One region of the Bacillus sp. FSL K6-3431 genome, then DNA from elsewhere that is predicted to be linked to it. Evidence: predicted binding sites of a transcription regulator. Region 1 holds the regulator's gene; each other region holds the start of a gene.
What was found. Region 1 encodes LexA, which represses DNA repair genes until DNA is damaged. Its sites were predicted from a motif close to CGAACATATGTTCG; they were not measured.
Positions count from the first base shown of each region.

Region 2: MHB53_RS17885 (type IA DNA topoisomerase) is a predicted target of LexA. The motif match lies at 1,884-1,897, and genes of this name have one in related genera.
Region 3: addB (helicase-exonuclease AddAB subunit AddB) is a predicted target of LexA. The motif match lies at 1,736-1,749, and genes of this name have one in related genera.

Region 1 is NZ_JBBOCT010000001.1:1,000,479-1,004,778, forward strand. It holds gene MHB53_RS05075 (DUF896 domain-containing protein) at 64-297, opposite strand; gene MHB53_RS05080 (YneB family resolvase-like protein) at 410-1,078, opposite strand; gene yneA (cell division suppressor protein YneA) at 1,094-1,426, opposite strand; gene lexA (transcriptional repressor LexA) at 1,585-2,208, shown strand; gene spoIIP (stage II sporulation protein P) at 2,250-3,332, opposite strand; gene MHB53_RS05100 (alpha/beta fold hydrolase) at 4,251-4,300, opposite strand, start outside.
Region 2 is NZ_JBBOCT010000001.1:3,671,791-3,676,090, forward strand. It holds gene MHB53_RS17880 (exonuclease domain-containing protein) at 720-1,631, shown strand; gene MHB53_RS17885 (type IA DNA topoisomerase) at 1,918-4,080, shown strand; gene MHB53_RS17890 (spore coat protein) at 4,226-4,300, shown strand, end outside.
Region 3 is NZ_JBBOCT010000001.1:1,616,665-1,620,964, forward strand. It holds gene addB (helicase-exonuclease AddAB subunit AddB) at 1-1,661, opposite strand, end outside; gene MHB53_RS08160 (TVP38/TMEM64 family protein) at 1,796-2,410, opposite strand; gene MHB53_RS08165 (S9 family peptidase) at 2,864-4,300, opposite strand, start outside.

The DNA of each region.
Region 1 (4,300 bases):
CTTACCAATCTCGTATCTATAAACACCACTTATAGCCTTACAAAAAAAACCGGGAATTCCGGTTTAGTGTAATTTCTTTATTCCCTGTAACTTTTTCACTTTATCTGGAGTTACATCTTCGCCATTCGCATCATATACACGTACATTTTCAATTGTTTGTGTCATGGAAGCACGAAAGGTTTTCAAATATTCTGCCCTTAACTTTGATTGTTCTTTCGCCTCAGAGGATGTTAACTTTTGTGTTTTTGCTTTTTTGGCTAGCTCATTAATTCTAGCCAGTTTTTCTTTTGGCAACATCTTTAAAACTCCTTTTACGATTACATTTGGTCAAGAGCCAAACCCAATCGATATGTCATTAATTAAAACAAATATACTAAAAAAGAAGACAGACATCAAATCATCTATCTTCTCATGAACTATTTGTATTTCCAATCTGTTCTGTTTCAAGCGTATACTCTTGAAATCTTCTATGTACGGTAGCTTTAGATACATCATATCCAAAACCTCTCATCGTCGCCGCGATTTCTGCAAACGTAAGACCATTTTTTCGGAAGCGAATTATTTCCTCCAAGGGGACATCCTTTCGATCTCTCCCCTCAACATTTCCTTTGTTTTTTAAATTTTTTTCAGGGCGGTATCCCCGTGCTATCGCACGCTTCATTCCCTTTTTAATTTTAAAATTATGGAGCTTTCGCTGATGCTCTTCAACCATACTTATTATGTCAAGAACCATTGAATCTGTTTCAGAAATCTCAAGTTCACCATGGTGAGAAAAACTATATAATTTCACGCCTGCCTTCATTAAGCAATGTAACAATGCGATTCTTGCATTCCCTCTACCAAGTCTTGTTTCATCTTGGATAAGAATCGCATCGATATTTTCTTTTTGAATTTTTTCCAACATTATCAATACGCCCGGTCGATCTAACTCGTAGCCGCTAAACCGATCGCAAATAACTGAATCGACTTCTAAATTCCATTTATTCGCCGCTTCCAAAAGTTCTTCCTCTTGCCTTATTAGGGATGTTTCCTGTGTTTCTTTCTCTGTACTAACGCGGCAATAAATAATTGCTTTCACTTTTGTTCCACATCCTTATTCTGTTTGAATAACAAATTGTCTTTCATGATTATCTAAGTTATCTAATTTTTCATTTGGTGTTGGCACCTTTAACTGCTCTCCACTTTTTATTAACTTATGTTTTAATTCATTCTTCTCTTCTAACATATTAACAAATTCTGAAGTGGTCACACCTAAATTATGAGCGTATCTCTCAGAAATTGACCATAGTGATTCTCCATCTTGAACAGTAATGATAACATACTCATTTGTATTACTATTTGAACTAAAAATAACATAGATTCCCATCACAAAAGTTAAAATAAATAAGATTATAGCAAAAGAATACTTTTTCCATATATAATTCATCCTATATCCCTCTTTCGAATGTTTGTTCTGTTTGTTAACATTAGTATAAATCGAACACATGTTTGAAGTCAACACTTTTTCGAACTTATGTTTGTATGCGGGCATTTTCCGTGATATAATACAGTTAAAATATATATAAAAAATGGAGCGTGAAAATAATGTTGAAAATATCAAAACGACAACAGGATATTTTAGACTTCATTAAATTAGAGGTTAAATCAAAAGGATATCCACCATCTGTTCGTGAAATCGGTGAGGCAGTCGGACTTGCTTCAAGCTCTACAGTTCATGGACATTTATCCAGGCTTGAAAGCAAAGGCTTCATTAGAAGAGATCCGACTAAGCCCCGTGCAATAGAGATTCTCAAAATAGATGAAGATCATATTCCACGTCAAAATACGGTTAATGTCCCTCTTGTAGGTAAAGTTACTGCAGGTTTACCTATTTCTGCAATCGAAAATATTGAAGAATATTTTCCACTTCCAGAACAATTGGTGCCTACTGATGAACATGTGTTTATGCTAGAAATTGTCGGCGAAAGTATGATCGAAGCTGGGATATTAAATGGCGACTATGTGATTGTTCGACAACAACAAACAGCTAATAATGGAGAAATCGTTGTTGCAATGACAGAAGAAAATGAAGCAACAGTAAAAAGATTTTTTAAAGAAAAAGACTATTTCCGACTGCAACCAGAGAATTCCAATATGGAGCCGATTATTTTACATGAAGTTTCTATTCTTGGAAAAGTAATTGGTTTGTATCGCCAAGTTATTCATTAAAAAGCTAACGGAGCCTTTGCATCAATTAAGATGTCAAGGCTTTATTTTGTTTTACTTGCTTCTACTGAATCCTCCCAGTAATATTCACTTACGATTTCTGCAAGCACATCTACTGTGCGATTTAATTCTTCAAGATTATTATCAATACCACCGATTTCTATCACCAAAGATTTACCAGCTAAATCTTGATTATAGATTCCATTGTTAAAATTATCTCTGGGTTTTTCATACACTCCTCTTGAAAGATTTGGATATTTTGCTTTTATCATGTTGTGAAGCTTACCAGCAAACTTTAGATTTTTTTCATAGTTTGGATGCCCTAACCCTACAACAAAAAAGAGTTTTGCAAACTTCTGACCGTTAATTGTGGCAGTTGTAACATCCTTTCTTTGTGAATCCCGATGAATATCGAAAATAAGTTCAACTTTTTTATTTTGATTCATCGCTTCTGTAACTAGTTCACGTGATACTGAATATGACTGATAGTACTTCATGTTCCTTTGTTTAAGTATTCCTTCTACATCCGTTGTGTCTACTAAAGTCTTTATTCCTTTTTCTTCTAATTTTTGACCTAGTCTTTTTCCTAGTAATGTCACATTTTTTTCTTTATCTGATGCTTGATCCCCTTGTAACATTGGCAAATATGATTCCCGAGTATGTGAATGATAAATATAAGCTGTAAAGTCCTTTGTTTGATTCTTTGCTTCTTCCTTTGGCTCCTCCACTTTTGTTTCACTTTTCTCTTCTTTACCAAAATCTGCTGGAGGGGGCGACTCAATCGGCAAATTAGTAAAATCTGTCCCTTCTCCTGCTATAAGTATTTTAGGACTAGCTGCATATAAACCTGGGATTTCACTAATCAGAAATGTCTTCATATCATTCAAATTAATATTCGTCAGTAATGCCAATGCATCCTTACCAAGAGACCGTTTCTGTGAATACGGCAAAACAGATTGGAGTGAATGATTTTCAAGTGACATAATATATAGAAATGACATCGTTCTTGAATCATCGTTCCCTATGAATGATAAGTAACTTATTTTCAAACTGGAAAAAGCTATGATGGATATTAAACAGAAAATAGCTATGATGGATAGCATAGATCTTGCAGCAATTTTTAGCATCGGCTTCAATCCTTAGTGTGAATGTAGTTATTATTCATTTATATGAAACAAATAATAGACTATGAGTAATTTTCAATAAAATTTTTGCTAGAGTTGATGATCTTTTCTTTCATACAAAAAACCTCTATATAAGTTTATAGAGGGCATTTATCGCTACAAATCTACTAAGATATGGAATAAAGAATAATAGATATTATTATCGAGATTTTTGGAAGGCACTTGATAAGGCACTTCCATTTGTCAAAAACAGTAACCTGAAATTATTACATACCTGCTGCTTTGACGCTCTATTGTTCACTACCTCCGTATTTTTGCTACCACAATAGATAGGTCAACCTTTCAGACATATAGTTTCCATATATATTTGTTAAAACCATAAATTCAATTCAAAAAAGTATTTGATAAAATTCATAATAGACAGTCAGTGCAGTGAAATGGAGAACACAAATAAAGAAATTCTGGAATATTAAAGGAAAAAGAAACTGCGTTTATTACCGGGAGGCTAGACTAGCAACACATAATTTAAGCGAAATGTTGGTCATATTTTGCATCAACACAGATGTAGGAGTCTCAGTTACTAACGAAGGAGAGTTTACTATAATATACATTTGATCGTTATCATAGAAATTACAAAAAAAGATGCCAAAGTAGAATTAATCTTTAACATCTCTAACATTTTCATATTCAAATTCATTCATGTGGTGTTATGAGAACACACTCCCTTCCCTCTTCCTTATGAAAAAAATGTTAAGATTCCGCGACCATTGAAATTGGTTTTTGTTCTAGTGTTAGATTAACCCTTACCTATTTTGTAAAATTTATATGGTACATTTCATTGGACTGTAAACGCATCCTAGTAATGTACAGTCCCTCTTTTTGTTCTTATATTATACTTTTATAACCCATTGGCGGTTTTACTTATTTTTTTATAAAATCATGCATGTATCTATTTACTTCTTCTGGTTGAT
Region 2 (4,300 bases), 2.7 Mb from region 1:
TGCTAATGCAATAAAGAAAAGAAGGAATTTAAGCAAATTCCTTCTTTTGGTTTCTCATAAATATGGATAGAGTGTACAACGATCCCTTATTTAGTTTTTTGATTGAATGAATGGTCTATTCTTCAAATGGGCGGTATGCTCTTTCATAAAAAGGTAAAACAATTCATAGAGGACCCATCTGAGCGGAAACTTAAAAACAAGTTTATTTTTCATGTTATAGGTAAGAACATGCCTTTTGTTATATTCGACCCTTTTGATGTCACGCAAACCAACGCTATATTGCTTAGCTCCATCCTGCTTTACAAGCTTTTGACCAATGATCGTGATTTGTGGTCACCCTAACCCAGCTATAAATAAGAAGGACCTAAAAGAACCATGCTCCCATGCTAAGCTTTGGCGAGCTTTCAAGTTCTTGAATGGTGGCCGAATCGAATTTAACAAAATCAGTATACGTGGCATCCTGTAGTTGTGCTGTATCATCATCTTGTTTAAATGCATAGCCGCCTGTCCAGCCAGCATACACACAGTTTTATCGGAAAAAAGTATACAAGTTTAGATTTAGATCTGGAGCCAGCGTCAAGTAAAGACGCTGGTTTTTGATATGGGGAAAATTACTGCTCTATTCCCGCCAGGGGGATTATTCTTCTTCGAGGGGTTTTCCGCGAGCAGTCAATTATGAGATAATGAACGTATTCTAACATAGCAAGGTGGAGTAAAAGATGAACTTTGTTGCAATAGATTTTGAGACAGCGAATAGTGTACGGTCGAGTGTTTGCTCAATCGGCATTGTAAAAGTAAAAAACGGTAAAATTCAAGAAGAATTACATACATTGATCAATCCGTTAAGTGAATTTCATTATTACAATACAAAAATTCATGGCATTACAGAATATATGGTACATGATGCACCTACATTTGAAGAGTTTTGGCCGAAATTTAAAGGCTTTATTGAGAATCAAATGATTATTGCACATAATGCGAGCTTTGATATCGGAGTGCTTCGAGACTCTTTAACTAGGATTCATGAAACGGAGCCGAACTTTCAATATGGATGCTCTTACCGCATTGCAAAAAAAGTGTGGCCGAATTTGTATAATCATAAGTTATCTACTGTCGCAAATTATTTAAGTATTAGCCTAAAACATCATGATGCGCTTGAAGATGCTCGTGCTTCCGCCATTATTACACTCGAGGCGATGGAAAAAACAAAAACTGGCTCCATTCAAGAGCTATCTATTTTGCACAAGCTTAAACTCGGTAGCCCAACGTCTTCTAGTAAACAACCGACTCGTTCAAGGAAAAGTTCGCAAGATGCATCACTAAAAAGGATTGTCCCTGAAAATATAATAACGAATACAAAGCATCCATTTTACGGGACAAACATTGTATTTACGGGTAAGATGATGTCAATGACTAGACCGATGGCTGCTCAATATGCAGTCAATTGTGGTGCTGCTTGTAAAGATCGTGTGGATTTAGCGACGAACTTCTTAGTGGTAGGAGAGCAAGATTTATACAAATATGTGCAAGGAATTAAAAGTATGAAAATGAAAAAAGTAGAAGAAATGATTGAGCAAGGATATCCAATTGAAATTGTAGGAGAACAAGAATTTATAAGATTGGTAAAATGAAAAGGTTGTACTAAGTCGTATTTTTCGATTTGGTTATTTTATCCTTAACGCTCAAAATCGTTCAAAGGTGGAGCATCTACTAAGATTGTCATTAGCGCTTTGAAGTAACCAGGGTACCTATAACTAATCAAGCCATAATAGAATTCAAATTATAATTTACTCTACTATACAACTAAACAGAAACGCATGTGATTTGTAAATCGTTCATTATGCTATACCAAAAACACACGCCATCGTTTACAATGAAGTAAACGAACGTGTGTTTTTATTTGGAGGTTGATTTCAAATGAAATTAATATTGGCTGAGAAGCCTTCCGTTTCGAAAAATATTGCGGATGCGCTGAAAATAAAAAATCGCCAAGATGGATATTTTGAAGGAAATGGCTATATTGTGACATGGGCATTCGGCCATTTGCTTCAATTAAATGATGCGAAAGATTATGATGAAAAAATGTCATCATGGAAAATGGATAATTTTCCGTTCATTCCTAGCAAATTTCAATATAAAGTAAAAAGCGATCCGAGAAATAGGGACAAGCCAGATCGAGGAGCGCAAAAGCAATTAAAGATTATCCATCAACTAATGAAGAGAAAAGATGTACAAGCGATTGTCTCTGCATGTGACTATGACCGAGAAGGGCAACTCATCGGTGATAGTATCATTTACAACTTGAAGACGGATAAACAGGTGTATCGCCTGTTGTTAAATGAGTGGACACCTGCTGAAGTGATAAGAGGGATAGAAAATATAAAGTTGAATGCTGAGATGAGACCATTACAAGATGCTGGAGTAAGTAGGCAATGGGCTGATTGGGTGATCGGTATCAACCTAACATCTGTCGCTACCCTTAAATATCAAAAAGGAAAAGGGAAGGCATTAAATATTGGCCGAGTTCTCTTGCCAACGTTAAAAATAATATATGATCGCGATCAAGAGATTGAAAACTTTGTTCCAGAAAATTACTACAAGCTCCAGGCTACTTTTCAAACGAGTGAGAATGAAACATATGAGGGAACTTATTTTGAAGGCAAGGAAGACAAATTTAAAAGTAAAGAGATATTAGAAGCGATTCAAGGATTATTACAGGGTAAAAACGGTATTATCCACGAAAAAAAGGTACAAAAGAAAAAAGAGTTCCCACCATTTTTATTTAACTTGTCTAATTTACAAGGGTATATGACGAGTAAATATAGTGGCTGGACAGCCGATAAAGTATTAAAAGTGGCTCAGTCCCTTTATGAGAAGAAGTTTATTACGTACCCAAGGACTGCTAGCATCGCATTAGAGGAAAGTTTGGTTGGAAAAACGGCGAAGGTATTGGAGACATTATCACAGGATCTACCATATAAGGATGAAATAAAATTTGTCCGTACGAAAAGAATTTTTGATAATGCCAAAGTGGAAAGCCATAGTGCGATAATTCCTACTTATATGAAGCCAAAGAGACTTACTGCAGATGAAGGGCAAGTATATCAAGCGATCAAAAATAGATTTATTATGCAATTTATGCCTTTAGCAGAACATGAAGAAACAACCATTGAAACGAAGATAAAGGACACTGATTTAAAAGGTTTATTCCTATCAAAAGGCAAGGTTCAACTTGTTGAAGGCTGGAAAAAGGTTGAAAAGATTCAATCGAAAGATACGCTTTTGCCACTCGTGAAAATCAATGATGAGGCAGAGTTAATAGAGCATGAATTAACATCTCATGTGACAAAGCCACCAAAGCAACATACAGAAAAAACCTTGTTGCGCATCATGGAAACATGTGGAAGAAACATTAATAAGGATAAAGGTGAAGAAGATGTTGAGGCAATTTTAAGCGGCTTTAGTATCGGTACTCCGGCGACAAGAGCGGAAACGATAAAAAAGTTAAAAGACATTGGATATATTACTGCTCAAAATAAAAACCTAATTTGTACGGAATTAGGAAAAGATTTAGTTGAAACATTTCCAATCAAAGATTTATTTAATCTTGAATTTACGGGTCGTTTGGAAAAGTCATTGTATGATATCGAGAAAGGAAACTTTAGTAAGAATGAATTTCTACAACTCATTTATTCTTTTACAACGAACTCGGTAGAGAAAATAAAAGAGCACCAAGCGGGAACGATTCATGAAGTGACCACACAGCGTAAAACAAATGAATTCATGGGGAAATGCCCTGTATGCGGAAATGCAGTCATTGAAGGTCAAAAGGGGTTTGGCTGTAGTAATTGGAAAAGTGGCTGCAAATTTGTTATTTGGAAAAACGATAAATTTTTAGCGACAATGAAGAAAAAACCGACGAAAACAATGGTAAAAGCTCTACTGAAAAATGGAGTAGCTACTGTTAAGGGATTAACAAGCAAAAAGGGAAACAAATTCGACGCACAAATGAGATACGAAAAGAATCCTGATAACGAGTACTATAGTTGGAAAATGGAATTTGATAAACCATACAAGTGAAAAGTGCATGGAACAGGTTAACTTTGCCTCGAACTTCGATACCCTTTATACACACGCACTAAAAACCACATTTAGATGAAAATCCTGAATTTTTTGCTGGTTTTAGCACATAATAAACTAGATTTTTTAAAAGGAGGAATTCACTTTGCAAAACCAACAAGGGCAAATGCATCCTAATATGCACACAGGTATGGTAAATCAACAGCTTAATCATGGTGGG
Region 3 (4,300 bases), 620 kb from region 1:
AGAATTTCTACAAATTGATCCAATAGTTCTATCACTGCATTCCATGCTTGGTCATGTTGACGAGAAATAACTAGCTGCCCTTTCTCTTCAGCGACATTGCTCCGTTCTTCTAATTTCCGTGGAATATCAAGCTCCTCGAGCAAAAGATAGATGGCCTCGCAAAACTCCCGACCTGTTTGTGCTTTTTTCAAGCGTTTAGACAACTTTAACAATGGCGTTGCAATGATATTTCTCGCTTTATTAATATCTCCCTCTATCTCTCTTTCAACATTGGTTTGCACAGTACTAGTTAGTTCTAGCCCTTGATATCGACGATAGGTCCATGTTTGTGTGTCTGTCCATTTTTTTCCTTTTACACCATGTGCCAAAACATAGTTTTCGAGCCTGTCCATTTGTTCCCGCAAATGTTCTGGATTCGTTTCTGTAGGGAAGAGAAGATCTGTTTTCACCGCGCGAAAAACTGGTTCATACCTCCAATTACTGCTGATCGTTTCGAGAGAAGAGCGAACGAGTTCAATTAGTGGGTGATTAAGCATCGATTGTTTTTGATCGATAAAATACGGAATATCATAATCAAGAAAAACCGTTTCAAGTGTTTCCTGATAGTCCTCTCCATTTCTCATTAATACTGCTATATCTTGATATCTGTACCCATATTCCTTAACGAGCCGGCGAATTTCTCGCGCGGTACCTTCCATTTCAGCACGTCGGTTTGCTGCCTTTTGAATTGCAATCACCGGTTGATCATCAAATACTTTAAGCGGGCGCCTATCAAAGTATCCCTCAAGATGCCGTAAGCTTTTATTTTTAAACCGTGATGCGGTTGCTAAGAACCGATCATCCTCAATCGTTATACCGCTTTGCCGAGCTATTTCATATAGAGTGGAATACGTTTCTCCTGTCAGGCGAAATAAATGTAAATCATCAGGCATCGCACCATGTTTAAAAGGACGATCAAGTACGAGTGCGATCGAAACTCGTCTACACTTTTTCATCAACTGTTCAATCACCATATACTCCTGTGGCGCAAAGCTATGATATCCGTCGATATATATTTCAGCGTTTTGTAAGTAGTCGGATATCTCAATTGACTCCGCTAATAGTTTTAAATAATCATTTGAATCGATATATTTATCAAAAAGTGCCTCTTCAAATTTATGATAAATCAGCCCTAAATCATGTAATTTATCAGCAAGCGCCCGAGTTGAAACAGCAAACGTGAGCTCTTTTCGTTTAAGAATAAGATCTTCAGGTTCAATACAATAATGCTTAAATTCTGTTAGCATCGCCTCTACTTGCTGGATAAAACCTGATTTATCCGCAGCCTTTTTAAAGAGCTTGAGATCTTCTTTATTCTCTTCAATAATTTTCCTAATAAGCATACTAAGTCCTGTACTTGACACATGTGTCCGACTCATTCCGCCTGTCTCCTGCAAAATCCGCCAAGCAAGACGAGTAAAGCTATATACCTGTGTACGGATCGTCCCGTTTATCCCCGGTGTGTTGATCAACTGATATTCAGATAAAAACGTCATTTGCTCAGGTACAATATATAAAACTGGTGGACCTTGTGGCTTTTCCAGTAATCTATCTTTTATTTCATTCATTAACATTGTTGTTTTTCCAGAGCCAGATCGACCGATCACGAAGCGTAATGACATCTTTTCACTCCTTTATTTTAACGATTTAATAAGTTATTTGCTTTATAATATTATAACATAAAATAAACATGATACGAACACATATTCCTATAAAAACAAAAAAGTTGCATTGAGTAAGTAGCAACTTTTTTATATCATCCCTGCTTTTGTTTTTGCGCTTTTTCCTTCAATTTGCTTTCAATATGTTTTCCAACATACCAAAGTATCGCAATAATTCCAAGAGCAATTCCTGTCCTTATTGGTTGTTTTATTAATGAAACCACATCATATCCTATAAAACTCATAATGAAAATCATTACGGCTTTCCCTGCCAAAACAGCGAGCATATATTGATAGATGCTGATCCGCGAAATTCCGGCCACAATATTAACAATTGCTGAAGGTGTAAATGGAAAACATAGCAAAAGAAATAAAGGCCCAAATCCGTGTTTTTCCACCCATGTCATTAAACTTTGTACCTTTTCCTTCCTTTGTAAAAATCGAAAAAAGCGGGTATCACCATATCTTCGGACAAGTATAAACACAAACAAAGCACCGGTTGAAGCGCCAATCCATGAAAATAAGAACCCCCAGCCCAAACCGAATGCATTCGCACTCGCCATGACAAATAAAAACAGTGGTAAAAATGGTAGGAAGGCTTCTAACATCGGTAATAAAATGCTCGGTAGTGGGCCGAATGAACGGTATTTTTCGATCAGTTCCATTACATTTTCAATTGTAAACCATTCTCTAAGTGAATAAAAATCCATGCGCATTCCTCAATTCAGCGTAGATAAAGTCAAAATTTCTTAAATTATATCATATCTAGTTATGGATAAGCTTTATCCTAATAATACCCTTTTCCTAACAACCTCAACCCTTCAATTATAATATCTAGACGTCTTCCTTTTCTGCCTAAGTAATTCCATACAATCCCTGAAAGTTTTAGACCAGACTTCTGCAAAACACCCATCCTTGATCATTATGATAGCGTTGGGTTCTAGTTGGGTTCTATCCAAATACTTTAGCCTTACTGGACCAGGTGCGCCATTACTGGTAAACAAACCGAAAACACACTAGACATGTTTCACGGATTCAGAGCTCGAATGAGTCAAGAACAGTATTACATTGCAGTTCTTCTACAATCAATGATAACGGTATATTTTCCGTCTGTTTTTTTGCAGTACAGAAAAAATGCAACTGATATCAGCTGCATTTTTTTGTTATACATATGTCAAAAACCAATCTCTTATATAATCGAGGCGATTGATTCGTAATGTTGGTTTGCCACTTCTCGACAATTCGTGATTAGACTCTGGGAAACGAACAAATTTCGTTTCTTTTTTATGATGTTTTAATGCGATAAATAACTGTTCAGCTTGTTCGATGGGACAACGAAAGTCTTTTTCCCCGTGCAAGATTAGTAATGGTGTTTCAATATTGCCCACATATTTAAGTGGTGAGTGACTCCATAACTTCTCGATATCGCTCAAATCGGCATGTATTTGCCAGTCGGTGAAATAGTAACCAATATCACTAACTCCACGGAAACTTATCCAGTTGGAAATCGAGCGTTGAGTGACTGCCGCTTTAAAGCGTTTCGTATGACCGATTATCCAATTTGTCATAAATCCACCATAACTTCCGCCAGTCACTCCAAGTCGATCTCGGTCGATAAATACGAATTCCTCCAGTACATAATCAACAGCAGCCATCAAGTCGCGATAATCATTGCCGCCATAGTCACCACGTACCGCATCTACGAAGGTCTGACTGTAGCCGTGACTCCCTCTTGGATTGACATAAAGAACTGCGAACCCTTCCGCTGCAAGAATTTGGAACTCGTTGAAATATGTGTTAGCAAACATCGCATGCGGTCCACCGTGAATTTCTAATATGAGAGGGTACTTTTTACCTTCTTCAAATCCAATTGGCTTCATGATCCAGCCCGAAATACCCCAGCCATCCGCCCCTTCAAATTGAATTGCTTCCGGGACAGATAGCTCTTTTATTTTCAATAACTTTTCATTCACTTTGGTTAGGCGTTGCTTTTCCCCAGTCGATAAAGTTACGAAATAAAGATCACCTGGCTCAATAGGATTACTTATGCAAACAACCGCCTTATCATTTTTCGGATCAAGCGAGAAGCCATATATGTACTGATTATCATTGATCGCTGGATACAATTCACCAGATAAATTACCGAAGTAAATGGACGTATTTCCTTGGTCTGTTACCTGGAAGTAAAAACTTCGACTATCCTCCAACCATTGTACTTTCGGTGTTGTAACTCCTTGTAAAAAATCACCAACAACAAAGTCGCCAACAGGCGCATCGAAATCACTTGTCATACAAGTACGAATATCTTTCTCCAAATCATAGACAAAGAGCTTTGCATGTGTCGCGTTCTCATATTCTTTCTCGCTTCCTACAAACGCAAGATAACGACTATTTGGCGCCCAAGATGTTTGATAGAACATCCCTGTGCTATCTGTCAACTTGCAAGTTTGCTTTGTTTTCACTTCATGCAAGTAAATGTCGCTTACGAATGAAAAGTCTGTATCCTGTGATAGATCAGCAGTATATGCGATATATCTTCCATCAGGCGACCATGAATCAAGTTGGTGGTGATGTTCCCCTACAGTTATTTGCTCAAATAC